DNA from 3 places in the Ectothiorhodospira sp. BSL-9 genome. Region 3 is predicted to be linked to each of the others. Evidence: riboswitches for the same ligand, from Rfam matches in the RefSeq annotation. Region 3 holds a riboswitch; each other region holds the start of a gene.

Region 1 (4,815 bases), 280 kb from region 3:
ATGGCCGGCATCACCGGAATGCCGAACCGGGCGGCGATGTCGGCGCTGGAAGGTCGCCCATCGAACAGGCCCATCACCCCCTCCACCAGGATCAGATCCGACTCGCCCGCCGCCTCATACAGACGTTGCCGGGCATCCTCCTCCCCGGTCATCCACATGTCCAGGGTGTGCACGGGGTGCCCGCTGGCCTGCTGATGGATCATCGGGTCGAGAAAGTCCGGCCCCGCCTTGAACACCCGCACCCGCCGCCCCTGGTTGCGATGGTAGCGCGCCAGCGCCGCCGTCACCGTGGTCTTGCCCTGACCGGAGGCGGTGGCGGTGATGAGCAGGGCTGGGCAATGGTGAGTGGTCATGGTCGGCCTCGTGGATTCACATCGTCACCCTCACCCCAACCCCTTGAGGGGAAACTCCACCAACTCCCTTCTCCCCTCGGGGGAGAAGGGCCGGGGATGAGGGGCGGCGGAGGTCACTGTTGCTGGTAGTTTAACGTGACGAAGAAGGCGCGGCCGGGTTGGTTGTAGTCGCGAACTACTTCGTACTCCCGGTCAAAGACATTATCCACCTTTGCACGCAAGGTCCATTCTTCAGTCATGGCATAAGATGCCCGGAGACCCAGTACCTCATAACCACCTACGCGATTCTGCTCACCTTGCTGATCGTAGCGGCCACCTTCAACCAACAGCGTACCGCCTACAGTAAAGACTGATAATTCACGATCAACATCTAAACGGAGCGTATTACGAGAACGGCGTTGTAACTGGGTGCCGCTGTCCCGATCCTCGGGCTGCAAATGAGTGTAGGCGGCACTCGCCATCCAGCCTCCTTGACGCAAACCACCCTCCAACTCCAAGCCCCGAATCCGGGCTTCTCGGACATTCTCTGGACGCATGGGGTCAAAACCCGTGTTGATAATCAAATTATCGATTTGACTCTCAAACAAGGTCGCGGACAAGAAGCGTGGCCCCGCATCATACCGAAGACCAACTTCGTAGGTTTCTGACTTCTCTGGCTCAAGCTCTGAATTGCCGGAATAACTGAAACCACCTTGATATACCGTAAACGGAAAATACAACTCGTTGAATGTTGGAGCCTTGAAGGCGGTCCCAAAGCTGACCCAAGAGCGCACCTCCTCAGTGAACTGATAACCCCAAGCGATCTGTCCCGTAGTCTCAGAATCGAACGCTTCGTTATCGTCAAGACGCAAACTTCCGGACACAGAATGCCTACCCAGATCCGTTTGCATTTGTATATATCCACCCCAATTATCTCGGCTGCTTCTGTCGAAATCTCCGGTTCCAGTAACCCGATCTTGAAGGAAATCAATCCCCAGGGTCAGCAAGGATGTACCGAGCGCCAGATCATTCTGCCAGCCCAATTGATAGCGCTCAGTATCGAAGCGGGATGAAAAAAGCCCATCTTCATAGTTCTTTCCATCATCTCGGCTATAGCCCACACTAAACTGGGTAAACCAAGCTTCATTTACTTGGCTACGCATCCCCACCTGAGAAACATACTGAGCGAATTCAGACCAGTCTCTAGCAGGAGAGCCCCGATCATAATCTGTTTCGCCTTGGGAATGTAAGAGTCTCGCAAAGACCTCGGTATCATCGGTTAATTGATGTATCACACTCCCTGAAATTGTAAAATTATCATAACCATCTCGATCGCTATTACCGATATCGTCCCGCACATTGATCCCGTCGGTCTGAAAGTAACCAGCGGAAAGATCGTAACGAGTGGTTTCATTTGAGCCACCGACGCCAAATCCCAGTTCCGCGCTACCAAAAGATCCTACACCTAACCGCGCTCGCACCCGTGCCGGACCTTGGCCATCACGCGTGAAGATCTGGATAACACCACCAATCGCATCAGCTCCATACAAACTGGTTCGGGGGCCCCTCACAATCTCAATGCGTTCAATTTCTGAAGGGGAGAGAAATTGCCAAGCAGCCTGTCCAGTGGTTGCCGAACCCAGCCGGACTCCGTCTACAAGCAACAGAGTGTGATCAGATTCAGTGCCACGCATAAACAGACTAGTGTTTTTTCCAAAAGGTCCATTCTGGCTCAATCCGATACCAGCCCTTCCTTTCAGCAGATCGGCAAACTCCTTCGGCTGCAGCCGCTCGATCTCCTCGCGGTCGATCACGGTGACGGAGGCCAGGGTCTGGTCGGTGGTTTGGGCTGTGCGGGTGGGGGTGACCAGGATGGGGTCCAGTTGGGCCACCTGTTCCTGGGCGCTGACAAGGGAAGGGATGGCCAGCAGAACGGCTGCCGGCAGGAAGGATCGGGTTTGCATGTGTGTGTACTCTCCGGTGCGCCGCCCGCGCACCTGTCATGGGCCAGGATGCGGCACGAGGAGAGCAGCGGATCGATCAGGCCCATCGGTGCGTGGCGCACCGGAAAGCCAGATCCACCGGAATGAGACCCGAGAAGACGAGCCGCGCAAAGCCCTCCGCAATGCCGCGTAAACGCATCAGGCCGGTCTCCGGGCTCGCGGACGGGTCATCTTTGACCGGGTCAAGGCACCTTCCCACGCTTGCGCGCAGTGGCTTCACGCCTTGCCGGGGTTGCTGCGGTGACATGCAGAAACCCTCGTCTCGCCTACCGTTGCGGGGGCAGCGCCGGACTGGTCTGCAGAATCTGGCAGACATACCGGCTTCCCGTTTCACCAGACGGATGTCAATCGTCTGGCACCTGAAGCGAGGCGGTATCATACGCAAACGATTGTGGATATTCCAATGTGAGCCGCAGGGATTACTGTCAGGGCAGATGGACATCCATGCGCCTGAGGCGCGCCCATTCGCGGCCAAGGGCCGCTCCCACGGGAAGTGGGTGCTGGCAGGGTTGGATACCGATGGGCCCGGAGGATCATGCAGGTGGCCAGCACCCGCATCGCTGTTATGATGCCCTCCTTTCAAGCGCCCGACCCCAACACCATGAGACACCCTCACCGCATAAGCCATACCCCGCCATTTCACGACAAATGGGCACATATCGCCGCCGTTTGCGTCCTCCTTGTCACCGCCTCAGTAACCACGAACGCTGGCGCAGAGCCCGTGACGGTCACCGACGACAAGGGCCGTGAGGTGCGCCTTGAGGCGCCTGCCAAACGCATCATCAGCCTGGCCCCGCACATCACCGAAAACCTGTTTGCCCTGGGCGCCGGCGACCAGATCGTTGGGGCCGTCAACTACAGCGATTACCCCGAAGCCGCCGAAGACATCCCCCGGGTGGGCAGCTACAAGCAACTGGACCTGGAATCCATCCTCGCCCTGCAACCGGACCTGGTGGTGGCCTGGGAGAGCGGCAACGTGCGGGCACAACTGGAACGCCTGGAAGCCCTGGGCTATCCCCTCTACTTCAGCAACCCGCAAACCTTCGAACAACTGGCCTCCGGCCTGGAACGCCTGGGACACCTCACGGGTCACGCCAGTGGCGGTCAAGAAGCGGGAACCCACGTACGCCACACCCTGGCCGAACTTGAAGAGCGATACGGCGAGCAGCCCCCTGTGAGCGTCTTCTACCAGGTATGGGATCGCCCCCTGATGAGCCTCAACGATGAACACCTCATTTCCCAGGCCATCCGCCTCTGCGGCGGCGAGAACATCTTCGGCCACCTGGATACCCAGGTGCCGCGCCTGGATCGCGAGGTCGTCCTCGCCGCCAATCCCGAAACCATCATCGGCGGCGGCATGGGCGAGGACAACCCACAATGGGTGGAAGACTGGCGCCGCTGGTCCGACATGACCGCCGTGCAGCGGGATAATCTCTTTTTCATCCCCCCGTCCCTGATCCAGCGCCCCACGCCGCGCATCCTGGAAGGCACCCGGATGATCTGCGATTTTCTGGAAACCGCCCGCGAACGTCGCCCGGAGGGCGATGAGTGACGCGCCTGGCGTTCATCCTGGCCATCCTGCTGGGTGGCTCGCTGGCCGCCGTGATGACGGCCGTGGCCGTGGGCAGCGTGCCGCTCACCCCTGCCGAGACCCTGGCGGTACTCACCGGCGGCGGCGAGCCCCTGCATCGCACCCTGATCCTGGAGTTGCGCCTGCCCCGTACCCTGGCCGCCTTTGCCACGGGTGGACTGCTGGCAGTGGCCGGCGCCTTGATGCAGGTGCTGTTGCGCAACCCACTGGCCGACCCCTACGTACTGGGCCTGTCGGGCGGGGCGGCGGTGGGCGCCCTGCTGGCCATGCTGGCGGGCCTGGGCACCGTGGTGGTCTCCGGATCGGCCTTTATCGGCGCCATGATCTCCACCCTGATCGTCTTCGGCCTGGCCCATGGCACCGGTAGCTGGACGCCCACCCGCCTGCTGCTCACCGGCGTGGTGGTGGCAGCCGGCTGGGGAGCCTTCATCAGTTTCATGCTGGCGGTCAGCCCCACGGAGGAACTCCCTGGAATGCTGTACTGGTTAATGGGTGACCTGTCCCACGCCCACAGCATCTGGCCCGCCTGGACCGTGCTGGTACTGGTGGTGCTGGCCGCCATGCCCCTGGGGCGCAGCCTCAACGTGCTGGCCCGAGGGCCCATGCAGGCCGCAGCGCTGGGAGTGGCGGTGCGGCCACTGGAGTGGACCATCTACATTGTTGCCGCCTTGGTGACCGCAACCGCCGTGACGGTGGCGGGCAGCATCGGCTTTGTGGGCCTGGTGGTGCCTCATATGCTGCGTCTGGTGCTGGGCAACGACCAGCGCATCATCCTGCCGGCCTCGGCCCTGGCGGGGGGCATCCTGCTCACCCTGGCGGACACCCTGGCGCGCACGATCATCGCACCACAGCAGTTGCCGGTGGGGGTGATCACGGCAATGCTGGGGGT
Region 2 (4,815 bases), 770 kb from region 3:
GGGGTGTGATTGGTTCACATCAGGCACTCGGATACACTCGAGATCACCATTGAGTGCTTCGGAACGCCTGCCGGAGGCCTTGCCAGGTCATTTTCTTACGGATCGGAGCCGGGGCATCGGATGAGCCACGCCAAACCCAACCTGCCTACAAAAACCTGCGCAGTCTGCGGCCGTCCGTTCGCCTGGCGGCGCAAGTGGGCCCGCGTCTGGCATGAGGTGCGCTATTGTTCCGAGCGCTGTCGTCGCCAACGGGGCTCGGTGGGGGCCGGGAGGGGGCCCACATGACCACGTTGCGCCTGGTGCTGGGTGATCAACTGAACGCCTCACACCCCTGGTTTCGCCAGCCAGATCCCGGTTGTGTTGTGGTGATGATGGAAATTCGCAGCGAGACCGATTACGTGGTCCACCACGCCCAAAAGGTGCTGGCCATCTTTGCGGCGATGCGGGGCTTTGCCGAGGCGCTGCGGGCTGCCGGTCACCGTGTTCACTACCTGCGTATCGGCGACCCTGACAACCAGCAGGATTTTGCCGCCAATCTTGTGCAGTTGGCCGCGCGTTACAAGGCGACCCGGTTCGAGCGCATGGAGGCGGATGAATGGCGCGTGGAACGGCTGCTTGATGAGGCCTCAGCCCGGCTCGACCTGCCAGCCACTGTGGTGGATTCGGCACATTTTCTGCGGGACCGGGATGACCTGGCTCAGGCTTTCAGCGAGCGGGTTCCGCGCCTGGAGTATTTCTATCGCGACATGCGTCGTCGCCATGGCCTGCTGCTCGACGACAACCACAAGCCGGTGGGCGGGCGCTGGAACTACGATGCGGATAACCGGGCCCGCTGGCCTGGAGAGCCGCCGGCTCCGGCCTGGCCGTGGGTGCCCACGGATGTCTCAGCGCTATGGGAAGAGATCGCCGCTGCCGGGGTACGCACCTTCGGGGAGCCCAACGCGCATGCGCTGCCCTGGCCGCTGTCCCGGGCGCAAGCCCGCGAGGGACTGGCGGTGTTCGTCAACCAGGTCCTGCCGCATTTTGGCCGCTTTCAGGACGCGATGAGCACTCAGGAGCCACTGCTGTTCCATTCGGGGCTGTCCTTTGCGCTGAATATCAAGATGCTGCATCCGCGGGAGGTGATTGATGCGGCGATTCAGGCCTTCGAGGCGGGTGAGGTGGACATCGCTGCCTGCGAGGGATTCGTGCGCCAGATACTGGGTTGGCGCGAATACGTCCGCGGCGTGTACTGGGGGCGCATGCCACACTACGCGCAGACCAACGCCCTGGATGCCCACCGGCCCTTGCCCCGCTGGTACTGGACCGGCGAGACCCAGATGGCCTGCCTGCGCCATGCCATCGGCCAGTCACTGCAACTGGCGTATGCGCACCACATCCAGCGCCTGATGATCACCGGCAATTTTGCCCTGCTGGCAGGATGTGACCCGGACACGGTGGACGCCTGGTACCTGGGGATCTACATCGATGCCTTCGAATGGGTGGAGATGCCCAATACCCGTGGCATGAGCCAGTATGCCGACGGTGGGCTGGTGGCGAGCAAGCCCTACGCCGCTTCGGCCAGCTATATCAAGCGCCAGTCCGACTACTGCAAGGGGTGCCGGTATGCCGCCACCCGCCGCCACGGCGCCGATGCCTGCCCGTTCAATTCGCTCTACTGGGATTTCATGCTCCGCCATGAGGCGGATTTTGCCGGCAACCCGCGCATGACCATGCCTTATCGCGCCTGGCAACGCATGGATGAAGCCGAGCGCAAGGCCACCCTGAAACACGCCCGCCATCTACTCGAACGACTGGATGATCTGTGATCACGTGTTCCCCCTCAATTTGAGCCCACGGCGGATGCCTGCTACATTTGTGCGGTTATCTTAAAACTTCCGCAGGTGACCCGCGGGCCTCGACGGCCCATCCATCGGGTTGAAACGGGAAGCCGGTGACATCGCTCAGGCGATCACTCCGGCGCTGCCCCCGCAACGGTAAGTGGTGAACGTGGAGAACCCAGGCCACTGTGAGACCCCGTCCCCAGGGCGGATCTCATGGGAAGGCAGCCCCCCATGTTGAAGGCCCACCACAAGCCCGGAGACCGGCCTGTTGAAGACCAGGTGCCGCGGGGTGCGGCGTGCCGGGTGGAGCCGCACCGCGCCTGACCTCTCCTCCGTGGCACGTACCGCCCTTGTGGCGCATCCATCCCATCGATGCGCGGGCGGCGCGCGAGCGAGCATTTTCATGACATCCAGATCAAGAATCCCTGCCACCATCGTCACCGGCTTTCTGGGCAGTGGCAAGACCACCCTGTTACGCCATCTCCTGGAGAATGCCCAGGGGCGGCGCATTGCCGTGATCGTCAACGAGTTTGGTGAGCTGGGCATGGATGGCGAGATCCTCAAGGGTTGCGGCATCGGCTGTGATGAGTCGGGAGAGGACGCCGGTACCCTTTATGAACTGGCCAACGGGTGCCTGTGCTGTACCGTGCAGGAGGCCTTCTATCCGGTGATGAAGGCCCTGATGGAACGGCGGGACGAGATCGATCACATCCTCATCGAGACCTCCGGGCTGGCGCTGCCCAAACCCCTGGTGCAGGCCTTCAACTGGCCGGAGATCAAGACCGGTTGCACCGTGGATGCCGTGGTTACCGTGGTGGACGTGCCCGCCACCGCCCAGGGACAGTTCGCCGCCAACCCCGAGGCAGTGGATCGGCAACGCCGCTCGGACCCGAATCTGGATCATGCCTCCACCCTTCATGAGCTCTTTGAAGATCAGTTGTCGGCGGCCGATATCGTCGTGCTGAGCAAGACCGATCGGGTGGACGTAGCGGCGGTGGAACGGGTGGTGGAACTGGTTCGCAGTGAGATCCCACCCCAGGTAAAGATCGTCTCCAGCGACCATGGCCGGGTGGATCCGGCGCTGATGATGGGCCTGGGCAGTGCATCGGAAGCGCATATCCACCTGCGTGCCGGGCATCACGACCACGCCCATGGGGACGGGGATCATCACCACGATCATGACCACGACCCGTTCGACTCTGTGGTGGTGAGGCTGCCGCAGGTGGATCGAGACAGGCTAATGGAACAATTGCAGCAACTGGTGCGGGATCATCGCATCTTCCGCGTGAAGGGTTTCGCGGCCTTGCCGGAGAAGCGCATGCGCCTTGTGGTGCACGGGGTGGGGAGTCGATTTGACAGCTATTTCGACCGCCCCTGGGGGGCTCAGGAGGACCGCAGTACCCGCCTGGTGCTGATCGGTCAGGATCTCTCGGCCGATGCCCTGGAGCAGGCCCTGCAACCGGCCGCCCTGACAGCGACTGCCTGATGCATCTGCTGGCGGCACAACCCGGCGGGTTCGTCGATGACGAGTCGGTGATCACGCGTCTGGATCAGACGCCTGCCGATATTGTCATCCTCAGTGCCGCGGACACCACCCTGGCCCTGCTGGCGGCCCAATGCCCGCAGGCCCGCGAGCCCGACAAAGGAGCAGGGGGCGCCTATCCTTCGGTCCGCCTGGCCAACCTGCTGCATCTGGGGCAACCCGCTTCGGTGGACCTGTACCTGGACGAAGTGCTGCAAAAGGCTCGCCTGATCATCATTGATCACCTGGGCGGCGAATCCTACTGGCCCTATGGCACGGAGCAGGTGTGGGCCCTGTGCCGACGCAAGGGCATCCCGCTGGTGATGTTTTCCGGGGATAACACCGAGGATGGCAATCTGCTCATGAAGAGCACGGTGGAGCCAGGCGTCTGCCGCACACTCTGGCGCTATCTGCGCGAGGGCGGGCCTGCCAACATTCGTGCCTTTTACGACTTTCTGGGCGCCACCTTCTTTGACCTGCCGCTGGAGCCGCCGCCGCCCCGACCGCTGCCCCCTATTGGCGTCTATCACCCTGAACAGGATGTGGGCACGGTATCGGCCTGGCAGGCGCGCTGGCATGCGGGGGCGCCGGTGGTGGCCATCCTGTTTTATCGCTCGCACCTGCAGGCGGGCAACACTGCCGTGTTCGATGCCCTGTGTCAGGCCCTGCTGAGCCGGGGCCTCAACCCCCTGCCCATGGCCCTGGTCTCCCTGAAGGACCCGCCCTGCCTGGAGATGGTGCGTCGCCTGTGCCGGGAGCAGGGCGTGGCGCTGATCATGAATGCCACCGCCTTCTCCCGGGCCCAGGGCGCGGACGGCGAACAGGCCCTGGCGGACGACCGGCCCGTGCTGCAGGTGATCCTCTCTGGAGGCAACGAAGACAACTGGCGGCAGGATGTGCATGGGTTGCAACCCCGGGACATCGCCATGCAGGTGGCCCTGCCGGAGATGGATGGCCATGTGATTTCCCGGGCGGTGAGCTTCAAGGGGCTGGAACGACGCTGCCCGCACACCCAGACCGATGTGGTGCACTATCAGCCCCATGCCGAGCGGATCGAGTTTGTGGCCACCCTGGCCGAGCGCTGGTGCCGGCTGCGCAGCACCGCCAATGGGGACAAGCGCCTGGCCCTGATCCTGGCCAACTACCCCACCCGTGAGGGCCGCCTGGGTAATGGCGTGGGGCTGGACACCCCCGCGTCGGTGATCGGTATCCTGCGGCGCCTGCAGGGCGAGGGCTATGGCGTGGAGGGTATCCCCGATGACGGCGATGCCCTGATGAGCCGCCTGTGCGAAGGCGTGACCAACGATCCGCAGCAGCTGGCCCAGCGTCCCGCCTGGCAAAGCCTGTCCATGGCCGACTACCAGCGTTATTTCGATGGGTTGCCCGAGTCCAGCCGCGAGGCGGTGCTGGCACGCTGGGGCAGGCCGGAACAGGACCCCATGGTGCGACAGCAGCGATTCATGATTGCCG
Region 3 (4,815 bases):
GCCTTCGCCATCGTCGTGGCCCCCTGGATCACGCGCCGCCTTGGGGTGCGTCGCGGAGCGGTCACCGCTGCCGGTCTCGCCACGCTGGGTCTGCTGACGATTTCCCAGGCGCCTTCAGCGGTATTTCTGGCTGTGGGTGTGCTGATCTGCGGGATCAGCACCGGGTTGTCCTCACCGGTCATGGCACAAGCGGTTCATCGCGTGGTGCCCTCCCACCTTCGCGGCAGGGTGAATGCCACCATCAATGCGGGCACCAGCCTGGGCATCGCCCTTGCCATGCCGGCCGTCCTGATCTGGGCAGAGGCCTGGCGCAGCGCCTATGTGGGCTTTGCCGCCCTGGCCGCCATGGGCGTCCTGGCGGCCCTGGTCTATCTGCCTCGGGATGAGCGTCCCGCCTCACCCTCGCGGACTCACCCCACCTCCCCGCCCATACACTGGATGCAGTGGCTTGCCATCGGTCGCTTGAGTGGCATGGCCTTCGCCATGGGAGCCGTGAGCGCGGTCTACTGGGTATTTGCCCCCGACGCAGTGATCACTTCTGGCGGGCTGGTGTCCAGCCAGACCGCCTGGATGTGGCTGGCTGTGGGGCTGGGCGGAATCGCGGGATTCACCGCCGGTGATCTCATTTCGCGCTTCGGGCCGGCGCTCAGCCATGCTGGCGGGCTCACCGTGATGGCGGCCGCGATCGGACTGCTGGCCCTGGATCCCGGGAATTTCGCGCTCGCCCTGTCATCTGCGGCCCTGTTTGGCGCCGGATACATGATCCTCACCGGCTTCTACCTGGTGAGGAGCATCCAGATCATGGATCAGGCGCCCGCCCTCGGTCCGGTCATGCCGCTGCTCGCCACGTCCCTGGGCCAGGTGGCCGGCTCCCCCTTGGCCGGCTGGATGGTAGACACCCAAGGCCATGTGGCCACCTTCATGCTCTTCGCCATCGTGGGGCTTGCTGTCGCCTGGCTGTTCTCGTGGTTACTGAATGAACGCGGCGCGACGACATGGCAAAGCCCTTGAACATTCAGGCCCCTGCGCAGCATGAGCCCTGCTCAGGCCAGCCGGTCCAGTCGCAGGCGCTCGCGTTCGTCGAACAGGCGCCGAGCCCCCAACCAGATCGCGCCCAAGGTGCCAAAACCCGTGCCGGCGGTGATCAGGAACATGACCAGGATCTGGTATTTCACCGCCTCCATGGGCGGTATGCCGGCGAGGATCTGACCGGTCATCATGCCCGGCAGACTGACAATGCCTGCGGCGGCCATGGCGTTGATGATGGGCATGAGGCCACTGCGGGCCGCATCGCGGCGGATATCCTGGATGGACTCCGACCAGGTCTGCCCCAGGATCAGGCGCCCCTCGATGATGCGCCGCTGTTGCCAGGCCGTGGTGGTGAGACGGTCCAGCCCCAGAGCAATACCCGTCATGGTGTTACCCAGCAGCATACCCAGCAGGGGGATGGCGTACTGGGGCTCCCACCAGGGAGCTGGACTGATGATGACCGTGAGGGCCAGGACGGTGGCCGTGAAGGCCGAGGTGAACATGGCCAGCGTGCCAATGCCGTATCCCCACCAGCCCCGAAAACGCCGCGCCTGGCGAGCCATGACCTCGCGGCCCGCCACCAGCAGCATGATCAGCGCCATGAGGGCCACCCAGTACAGGGCCGCGTGTTCGAACAGGGTGGTGAGCACCAGGCCAATGAGCAGCAACTGGATCACCGTGCGCGCGGCCGCCACCAGCAGGCTTCGGGAAAGCCCCATGCCCACGCGGCTTGTCAGGACCGCCAGGGCAATGACCAGCAGAGCGGCAATACTCAGATCCCAGGGAGAGAGATAGATCACATCCATGCTCAGGACCTCGATTGCCGTGCCAGTTCAGCCAGCCGTCCCTGATCCATCATCAGCAACCGGCCACCGAGCCGGTCGCGCTGCTCGTGGTCATGGCTGACCCAGATGGCCCCGGCTCCCCGTTCCGTCACATACCCCATGACCAGGGCTTCCATGCGCAGGGTGTTTTCCGGATCCAGATTGGCCGTGGCCTCATCCAGGAGAAGCATCCGGGGGCCGTTGCCCAGCATCCTTGCCAGCGCCAGGCGCTGACGCTCGCCGCTGGAGAGGCGTTCCACCTCCCATTGGCGCACATCCGGGGGAAATCCCAACTGCTGCAGCCAGTCGTCCTGCACCCCCGTGAGATGCTCATCCACGGTGTCCGCCCACCACACGGGATCTGCCGGCAGATACCCTACCTGACGCCGCCATGAGGCGGGAGGGATGGTATCCCGCGGCTGGTTGGCCAGCCACACCTGGCCACGATGGGGGTCCAGATCAGCAATGGCCCGGAGTAGCAGCGACTTGCCCGCGCCGGAGGGCCCGGCAATGAGCAACAATTCCCCTGGCGCCAGTTCCAGATCGACCGGCCCCACATGATCGGATTGCAAACCCGTCAGTTTCAGCAAGGGGTCAGCGGTGGCAGTGAAGGTGGGTGCATCCATCACGGCAGTATACCGGACGAACGATCCGCTATACTGCGCCGGAGAATTCATCAACCCGCTGTCGGGTGCCCGTTCATCCACGGGAGAATCGGGAATGCGGTGGGGTGATCGATCGATGATCACCGAGTCCGCAACGCGCCCAGCGCTGTGAGGGGGATCGCGCAGACATCAAGCCACTGCCATGGGCGGGAAGGCGTCTGCGCGGGACGAACCCGAGTCAGAAGACCGGCCCGACAGTTTCTTTGCACGGCAGCAAGGCCGGGCTGCCGTCCCACCTGCTTGAACAAGGGGAACAACATGCAGGCTGGTGATTCAACACCTGATCAACATCGCTTCAACGAGGCCGAACGCAAGGCCATCTATCGCAACATGCTCTGCCGGCGGGACGTGCGGGGACAGTTCCTGCCCGACCCGGTGCCCGATGACATGCTGGCGCGCATCCTCACCGCAGCCCACTTCGCACCCTCGGTGGGCTACATGCAGCCCTGGAGCTTTGTGGTCGTCAAGGACCCACAAATCAAGCATCGAGCCCATCAGGCCTTCACCCGTGCCAACGAAGAGGCGGCAGGGATGTTCGAGGGCGAAAAACAGGAGACCTACCGCAGCCTGCGCCTGGAAGGCATCCTGGATGCACCCATCAATCTGTGCATCACCTGCGACCGGGACCGCGCCGGCCCGGTGGTGATCGGTCGCACCCACGACCACCGGATGGACCTGTACAGCGTGGTCTGCGCCGTGCAGAACCTGTGGCTGGCGGCACGCAGCGAAGGGTTGGGCGTGGGCTGGGTGAGCATCTTCCGGCCCGAGGACATCCGCCAGGTACTGAATCTTCCCGATGAGATCGTGCCCGTGGCCTATTTGTGCATTGGCCGGGTCAGCCACTTTCATGACAAGCCCGAACTGGAAGCCGCCGGCTGGCGCCCCCGGTTGCCATTGGAGCAGTTGATCCATATGGATGGCTGGGGGCACACCCCTGCCGAGGACGACGAACTGGTCAAGGCCGTTCAGGCATGCCAGGCCAGGGCGAGCCGCTCCGAAGTGCCGCTTTAGACCCGGGCTCCCGCGCACCCTGCGCCCTTCTCCGTCGGCGCCCCTGCGGGCGCCGACGGCATTCGGCCCGTGCAGGGCCTTACCGATCGTGAATCCCCTGCTACGCTCATGGTAGTGGCCGCTTGGGCCCAACCGCATGGGGATGAACCCAATGACAAGAAAACGCCTCGTGGTCTGCTGTGACGGCACCTGGGCCAAGGAAGAGACTCAGACCCACATCTTCCGACTCTTCGGGATGATCCCCGAGGAGCCCGCCAACGATGCTTACCAACTGAAGCACTACGTATCCGGGGTCGGCTCGTCCCGGTGGACCCGGTTTCGCGGCGGGGCCTTTGGCTTCGGGCTCAATGAAAACCTGCAACGGGCTTATAACTGGCTGGTGGAGCACTACGAACCTGGCGACGAGATCTTCTGTTTCGGGTTTTCCCGGGGTGCCTACACGGCGCGGTCCCTGTGCGGGATGATCGGCACCTCCGGGCTATTCTGCCGGGAGCATCAGGGCGAGACGGATCTGGCCATGAATTACTACCGCGTGCCACCGGAGCGGCGCCCACAAAGCCGCCAGCATCGCCAACTCCAGCGCATCCGGCGTCATCCGGAGGAAACCCTGAGCGTGCGCATGCTGGGTGTTTTCGACACGGTGGGCGCCCTGGGTGTGCCCATCCCGGCGCTGGCCTCCTTTGCCCAGGGGGGACGACGGGTCAACTTTCATGACACCACGCTGGGCCCACTGGTGGAGAATGCCTTTCATGCCCTGGCCATTGATGAGCAGCGCGGCCCTTTCAAGCCCACCCTGTGGACGTTAGCGGACGGGGATGCGTCCACCCCGCCCCAGGCACGGCGCTTTGATGGCAGCCGGGTGGATCAGCAGGTGGTACAGGCCTGGTTCCCCGGCGTCCATTCGGATGTGGGCGGCGGCTACGACAACAAGGCCCTGGCCGATGTCCCTTTCCTGTGGATGCTGCGCGAGGCCCAGGCCCTGGGGTTGCACATCGAGGAGAGCATGATCGAGGAGTGCCTCTCTCCCAATCCCTTTGCACCGGCCCACGACTCCCTGAACCTGCAATACAAGCTCACGGCTTACTGGCCCTGGATCGACGATAACCGCCCGCGCCTCATTGGCGCCGAGGCCCGGCATCGGGCCGGCCTGGGTGCTGCCCGCAACGCCATGGTCCATCAGGCCACGCTGGATCGCATTGAACAGGCTTCGCAACTCCCTCCGAAACAGTCACCTTATCGTCCGTTGAATCTGGTCAATCCGCAGGGAGAACTGATCGAACCGATGG

Evidence for each region. Region 3 has a riboswitch for cobalamin ahead of bluB (5,6-dimethylbenzimidazole synthase). Riboswitches for the same ligand answer to the same signal wherever they lie in the genome.
Region 1: another riboswitch for cobalamin. It lies ahead of ECTOBSL9_RS00195 (TonB-dependent receptor domain-containing protein); the one in region 3 lies ahead of bluB (5,6-dimethylbenzimidazole synthase).
Region 2: another riboswitch for cobalamin. It lies ahead of cobW (cobalamin biosynthesis protein CobW); the one in region 3 lies ahead of bluB (5,6-dimethylbenzimidazole synthase).

What each region holds. Positions count from the first base shown of each region.
Region 1 covers NZ_CP011994.1:36,949-41,763, forward strand. The annotation lists partial or broken gene ECTOBSL9_RS00190 (cobyrinate a,c-diamide synthase) at 1-353, opposite strand, end outside; gene ECTOBSL9_RS00195 (TonB-dependent receptor domain-containing protein) at 467-2,296, opposite strand; cobalamin riboswitch at 2,459-2,713, opposite strand; gene ECTOBSL9_RS00200 (cobalamin-binding protein) at 2,937-3,887, shown strand; gene ECTOBSL9_RS00205 (iron ABC transporter permease) at 3,884-4,815, shown strand, end outside.
Region 2 covers NZ_CP011994.1:2,540,684-2,545,498, forward strand. The annotation lists gene ECTOBSL9_RS16645 (DUF2256 domain-containing protein) at 121-285, shown strand; gene ECTOBSL9_RS11795 (cryptochrome/photolyase family protein) at 282-1,808, shown strand; cobalamin riboswitch at 1,865-2,107, shown strand; gene cobW (cobalamin biosynthesis protein CobW) at 2,227-3,309, shown strand; gene cobN (cobaltochelatase subunit CobN) at 3,309-4,815, shown strand, end outside.
Region 3 covers NZ_CP011994.1:3,309,313-3,314,127, forward strand. The annotation lists gene ECTOBSL9_RS15110 (MFS transporter) at 1-1,011, shown strand, start outside; gene fetB (iron export ABC transporter permease subunit FetB) at 1,044-1,835, opposite strand; gene ECTOBSL9_RS15120 (ATP-binding cassette domain-containing protein) at 1,838-2,479, opposite strand; cobalamin riboswitch at 2,526-2,728, shown strand; gene bluB (5,6-dimethylbenzimidazole synthase) at 2,777-3,529, shown strand; gene ECTOBSL9_RS15130 (DUF2235 domain-containing protein) at 3,681-4,815, shown strand, end outside.